2 regions of the Ferdinandcohnia sp. GQ5 genome follow, and region 2 is predicted to be linked to the other one. Evidence: riboswitches for the same ligand, from Rfam matches in the RefSeq annotation. Region 2 holds a riboswitch; the other holds the start of a gene.
The links. A riboswitch is a leader RNA that binds a small molecule or an ion and turns the genes downstream of it on or off. The one in region 2 is predicted to bind FMN.
Positions count from the first base shown of each region.

Region 1: another riboswitch for FMN. It lies ahead of ribD (bifunctional diaminohydroxyphosphoribosylaminopyrimidine deaminase/5-amino-6-(5-phosphoribosylamino)uracil reductase RibD); the one in region 2 lies ahead of AC6CHV_RS00710 (ECF transporter S component).

Region 1 covers NZ_JCAXEW010000008.1:102,050-105,471, forward strand. Annotated here, with positions in the region: gene ribE (riboflavin synthase) at 1-440, opposite strand, end outside; gene ribD (bifunctional diaminohydroxyphosphoribosylaminopyrimidine deaminase/5-amino-6-(5-phosphoribosylamino)uracil reductase RibD) at 449-1,540, opposite strand; FMN riboswitch at 1,726-1,925, opposite strand; gene AC6CHV_RS11720 (peptidylprolyl isomerase) at 2,213-2,647, opposite strand; gene AC6CHV_RS11725 (DUF1002 domain-containing protein) at 2,840-3,422, shown strand, end outside.
Region 2 covers NZ_JCAXEW010000001.1:154,045-157,466, forward strand. Annotated here, with positions in the region: gene AC6CHV_RS00705 (nuclease-related domain-containing protein) at 1-245, shown strand, start outside; gene AC6CHV_RS00710 (ECF transporter S component) at 1,065-1,640, opposite strand; FMN riboswitch at 1,805-1,934, opposite strand; gene AC6CHV_RS00715 (MsnO8 family LLM class oxidoreductase) at 2,044-3,045, opposite strand; gene AC6CHV_RS00720 (Nramp family divalent metal transporter) at 3,243-3,422, shown strand, end outside.

The DNA.
Region 1 (3,422 bases), on a different contig from region 2:
ATCGTTAAACTCGTTCCATCAACGGTTACTGACCCTTTATAAATCATGAACGCGATAAGTTCTTCAGGAATTTCGATTTCATAGTACACCGCATTCCCTTTGGGCTCTTTTCGAACAATTTTTCCGATACCATCCACATGTCCTGAAACGAGATGTCCTCCAAAACGCCCATTTGCAGACATTGCTCTTTCGAGGTTGACATCATCATTGCGTTGCAATTCACGTAACGAGGTTGATTTAACCGTCTCAGGCATCACATCAACTGTGAATCCATCTGATGTAAATTCGGTCACCGTTAGACAAACCCCATTAACGGAAATACTATCTCCAAGATTCACATCATCAAGTATTTTTCTAGCTTTAATAACCATTTCAACCGAATCCTGTGATCCATTTATCGCCTTAATTTTCCCGATTTCTTCTACAATTCCTGTAAACATTCTTTCACCTACAATACCGGTTCGGCTATGATTTTTACATCTTCTCCAAGCTGTTCGACCGATTTAATTGTTAATTGTAATGAATCATCAATCGATTCAATTCCAGAGCCACCAATTGCCGTTGGTGCTTGCTTGCCACCAAATAGTTTTGGTGCTAAATAAACGATAACCTGGTTAATCGCTTTTTCCTTTAAAAAGCTACCATTTACTTCAGCTCCACCTTCCACAAAAATTGAGGTGATACCTTCTTCACCTAACCTTGTTAACATGGTACTGATAGCTAAATTAGCCTCTTGTAATTGAATAATTCGAACACCTTTTTTTCCGGAAAACTCGTTTATTTTCTCCTGGTTTACTTGGTTGGAGGTAATAATCCATGTCTCTGCTTTGCCGTCATTTACAATTTGTGAATCCAGTGGAGTTCGTAATTTTGAATCCAAAATGACACGAATAGGATTTTTCCCCGTACCATTTGGAAGTCTAGTTGTTAAGCTTGGGTTGTCCGCAAGTACTGTGTTAACACCAACAAGAATGGCATCATGTATACTACGATATAAATGAACGTCTTGTCTTGCATCCTCACCTGTTATCCACTTGCTCTCACCAGTAACGGTCGCTATTTTTCCATCAAGAGTGGTAGCAGACTTTAGTGTTATATATGGTCGCTTTTTTTCTAAATAGTGAAAAAAGACTGAGTTTAATGCATCAGCTTGTTCCTTACAAACCCCAACCTCTACTTCAATTCCTGCTGCTTTTAGTTTGGCAATGCCTTTTCCAGCGACGAGTGGATTAGGGTCTGTGGTTGCAACTACAACTCTTTTTACCTTACTTGTTATTAACAAATCTGCACAAGGTGGGGTTTTCCCATGGTGACTGCATGGCTCCAATGTGACATAAGCAGTTGCATTTTGAGCCTTTTCTCCTGCCATCCTAATAGCATGTACCTCTGCATGAGGTTCTCCCGCTTTCAGATGTGCTCCGATTCCTACAACTCGTCCTTCATTTACAATAATTGCACCCACAACAGGGTTTGGAGTGGTTTGTCCGACCCCCGCTTTTGCTACATTTATCGCTAAATTCATATAATCCTGATCTCTCATTTTACTACGCTCCTTTCTTTTATCTTTTACTTATTCGGGAGTTTCTATCTTAGTTACCAAAATAAAAAAGACCTCGGAATACAATCCGGGGTCTGATAGATGTAATCAAGTAACACAATATGTACTTTTGCCCAACACAAATAAGGGTATAATGAGCAAATTTTTTCACATACCTGTACGTACCTAACATCCTTCTCCCATCCAGACTTTAACTGTCGGCCTTGGATTCTCACCAAGTCCACCATTTTAAATAAGAAACCAAAACCTTGTTTCTTATGGCGAAAGGGCCAACCAACATAAAATGCGGCATTAAAATGGGTCACGGGCTTAGAACAAATTGTTCATTACCGTCGGTAAGGAATTTCACCTAACCCCGAAGGAAAATATTTAATTAATAAAAATTTTTAGCGATTTAAAACAGTATAACATAAAGTATTATTATTTTGTCGAATTATACGCTTCTGCATTCAAAATTATCACTTATTCATAATATTTAACCAAAATTAGACAATAAACAACCAATAAATGACTCCCCAAGCCAAAGATAATAATAGTAGAACAAAAAAAACTGTCCATTTTCCTTTTCCCATGTAGTTTCACCTCAAGCAATATTATAGGACAATAAAAGAAAAAGACACAACAAGTTTCACTTGTTGTGTCAAATCTACTTTTTTATTCTTCCCAAACTTTAACTTCTTTCATAATATCGCCTTGTTTAATGCGATAAACAGACTCTAAGCCTTCAATCACCTGACCAAATACTGTATGTACTCCATCTAAATGAGGTTGTGGCTCATGTACGATGAAAAATTGGCTTCCACCAGTATCTTTTCCAGCATGCGCCATTGATAACGCTCCAGCCACATGTTTATGTGGATTTCCTTCAGTTTCACACTTTATAGAATAACCTGGTCCACCAGTTCCGTTTCCGCGTGGGCAACCACCTTGTGCAACAAAGCCTGGAATTACACGATGGAATGTAAGGCCATTGTAGAAACCTTCGTTCGCAAGTTTTTCAAAGTTTGCTACTGTTCCAGGTGCTTCATTTGGATATAACTCAATTACAATTTTTTCTCCATTTTCGAATTCAATGCTTGCTTTTTTCATTTGAAACCTCCGCTCATTTTCTTTCGTCCATATGTATTGAACGAGTTCATTTTACTATAAATGGTTCTAATAATCCAATACGAAAGAGGGGAGATTTCCTAAATACCAGTCAATAAGATATTTATAATTGAGAATAATGTATAATAAGTACGATGGATACCTTGTTTTTCTACAAATAAAGGAGGAACTAGTTTGAAAAATAAACGTATACTCTCATTTTTACTTGTATTTTCACTCATTTTTCCATCACTTAGCTTCGCTGACGCTGTACCTGGAGATGTGATTATTACACTTGGTCAAGACTTAACAGAAACTCAAAAAGAAACAATTTTAAACGAAATGAACGCACCTGAGAACCCACAAATTGTGGTTGTTACAAATGAAGAAGAACACCAATACCTTGGTCAATACATTCCAAAGGCTAGAATTGGCAACAAGGCCTTATCCTCCGCTTCCATTACCATTGGAGAAAAAGGATCTGGATTAGATGTAACGATAACGGAGCATATCACCTTAATTACAGAGGAAATGTATGCAAATGCATTAATTACAGCTGGTGTAAAAGATGCAAAAATCTTTGTAACCGGTCCAGGTAATGTTTCTGGAACCGCTGCACTAACTGGAATTATTAAAGCATATGAAGTTTCTTCAGATAAAGCTATTCCAGAAGAAGTGAAGCAGATCGCAAATGAAGAGATGGTAGAAACAACAAAATTAAGTGAAAAAATTGGAGCGGAAGACGCTGCGGCATTAATGGCAAAAATAAAAGATGAGA
Region 2 (3,422 bases):
GATCATTATCTGTGAATATTGTGGGAAGAAAGTGTATTTGCCAAAACTGTGGTAATGAAGAAATGGTTGTGGATGCTGTAAAACGTAGTACGGACGAACTAAAATTACTTTTCCCTGAATTGAAGATCACAACAAATATTATTCATGATTGGTGTCAGATTGTGGAGTCTAAACGACGAATTGGTAGGATATTGGATAAGTTTTATACTAAAAACGGATTGCACCAGTGGACATATTATGATTAATACAACTCAAATAAAACATAAAACTTATAGATTTATTGCATGAGGAACATAACATGAGGTTCATTGATGAGTTAAGTACCTCATCCAGGGTATGAAGTACTTAACTTGATGATCATTGTCGAGTTAAGTTCTTCATCTGGGCTATGAGGAACATAACTTGAGGCTCATTGACGAGAAATGTACTTCATCGAGGGTATGAAGTTACTTAACTTAATGATCATTGTCGAGTAAGTTCTTCATCTGGGCTATGAGGAACATAACTTGAGGCTCATTGACGAGAAATGTACTTCATCGAGGGTATGAAGTACTTAACTTAATGATCATTGTCGAGTAAGTACTTCATCTGGGCTATGAGGAACATAACTTGAGGTTCATTGATGAGTTAAGTACCTCATCGAGGGTATGAAGTACTTAACTTAATGATCATTGTCGAGTAAGTACTTCATCTGGGCTATGAGGAACATAACTTGAGGCTCATTGACGAGAAATGTACTTCATCGAGGGTATGAAGTTACTTAACTTAATGATCATTGTCGAGTAAGTTCTTCATCTGGGCTATGAGGAACATAACTTGAGGCTCATTAACGAGAAATGTACTTCACCGAGTGTATGAGGAACATAACTTAAGTATCATTGATGAGTTAAGTACTTCATCGAGCGCATGAAGAACATAACATAAGCGTCATAGACGAGTTATGTACTTCACCCAGGGTATGAAGAACAAAATTCAAGCCCCGATATGAGTTAAGTACTTCGTTCAATACCCTAGTTATTACCTAAAAACAGGCACCCACAAGTGGGTGCCTGCATTTCAGTACTCTATATCGATGAAGCTTGTTTATTGATCCACGGATGTAAGCGGGTATATAACAACATGAAGATTGTTGCTACGATCAAGCCTTTTAGTAAGTTGAACGGTAGGATTGCGTAAACCACCATTTTAAGTGCCTCTGGTGATGACATCGCCGGAATATTCAAGAAAAAGTTGAATGCCGGTAAGAAGACATAATAGTTAAGAACACTCATGATGATTGCCATCATGGCTGTCCCGCCAATTAATCCGATTGTTAAGCCTAATTTTGTTTTTAATAGTTTAAAAATGTAGTAGGTTGTTAGTACAAAGATTATCCCTGCTACAAAGTTTGAGATGTGACCGACTGGTACACCTGTTTCACTGCCGGTAATAAAATAATCAATCATGTTTTTGAATAATTCAACTAAGATACCGGCCATCGGTCCAAAAATAAGTGCTGCAAGTAAAGCTGGAACATCACTAAAGTCGACGTTCAAGAAGCTTGGGAATGTTGGCAATGGAAAATTGAAGAACATGAGAATGTACGAAATCGTACTCAACATTGCAATTGCCACAAATTGACGTAAAGGTATTTTTTTCATTTTTCTTTCCTCTCCTCTTTTGTCGATCCACCTCAAAAGAAGAAAGGTTCAGCATGTTAAGACATACCCAAATAAAAACCCCCAAGAATGGTTTCTTGAGGGAGTTAAGGTAAAGGCATGCTTAATAAACGTTCAAGAGGTTAAAATTTTTGAACGCGCAGAACCTCCATCTTCTCCCATCCAGACTATACTGTCGGCTTTGGAATCGCACCAAATCCTGCCTTGCGGCTCGCGGGCTTAGAGAATAATCTCATCACCGCCGGTCGGGATTTTCACCCAGCCCCGAAGATAGATCATTATTTAATTATACATTATTTTATCAAGTTTATAGATTATTGTGAAGCAATTTGCTTCTAGTCGCCCAATTATTATAAAATGGTACCTATTTCTTGAGCAAAAGCATTTACTTTCCATCTACAACTTCTTTTAATATCTCATACGAACGTTTTTGTTTATTCGGATCATAGATGTATGAAACGGCCATTAGTTCATCGACATTATATTTTTCCTGGAAGCTTGTTAATTGGTTCCTGATGGAATCTTTGCTTCCTAATAATGTAACACTGGACATAGAAGTTGCCATTTCTTTTTCAGGTTGATTCCAAAGTTCATCCATGTTATCAACGGGTGGCTGTAATGGGGTTTGAGTACCACGAACAACATTTAAGAAAAATTGTTGCATGGTTGTGAGTTCCCGTTTAGCCTCTTCGTCTGTTTCTGTTGCAATTACATTTAGGCAAACCATCATGTATGGAGAGCTTAAATATTCCGATGGTTCAAAACGTTTGCGGTAGATGGAAATCGCTTCTTCCATGAACCGAGGTGCAAAATGTGATGCAAACACATATGGTAGCCCTAATTTGGCAGCCAAATATGCTGAATCCGTTGATGAGCCAAGAATATAGATTGGTACATCTGTACCAACTCCTGGATAAGCTTTTACATAGCCTTGTTTTTCCATTGGTCCAAAGTATGTTAGTAAGGCATTTACATCATTAGGGAACGTATAGACAGAATCATTATGCGACCGTCTTAAAGCACTTGCGGTCATCATGTCGGTTCCTGGTGCACGGCCAAGTCCTAAATCAAGACGGTCTGGATAAATAGTGGCCATTGTTCCAAATTGTTCGGCCACAACAAGTGGTGAGTGGTTTGGAAGCATAACACCTCCCGATCCAACCCGAATTTTTTTGGTGTGTTCTAATGTATGTTTTATTAAAATTGGAGTTGCTGAACTAACTAGTGTGGGTGAATTGTGGTGTTCAGCGATCCAATAACGTGTATATCCCATTTCTTCTGTTGCTTTGGCTAGGTCCACCATTGCATCGATTGCGTCTTTCCCATTCTGTCCTTTGCGAATTGGAGCAAGGTTTAGAACGGAGACTGGTATATTTATATTTGTCATTTTACGAATCCCTTCTTCCATTTTTCCTCAGTCCTATTTTAACAATTGAAAGGTAAGAAACAAACTTTCCTGCTTGAGGAAATATTCCTAGGCATATTCAGACCATTTGCATCAAGTGTATTTATCTAGTGTGTGATACAATTTTAAACTATAGAATTATCGTAATAGTCAAAAAATGTTACAAAGGGGACTAGTTTATGTCAAATCTTCATACACAAATAGATGCACCTACGAGTTATAAAAAGAAATTAGCGATGATTGGGCCAGGTTTTGTTGCAGCTGCAACAGGTGTAGGTACTGGTGATTTGGTAGCGGCATTGGTTGCAGGGGCAGGCTTTGGCTTAGTATTTGTATGGGCAATCATTCTTGGTTCTATT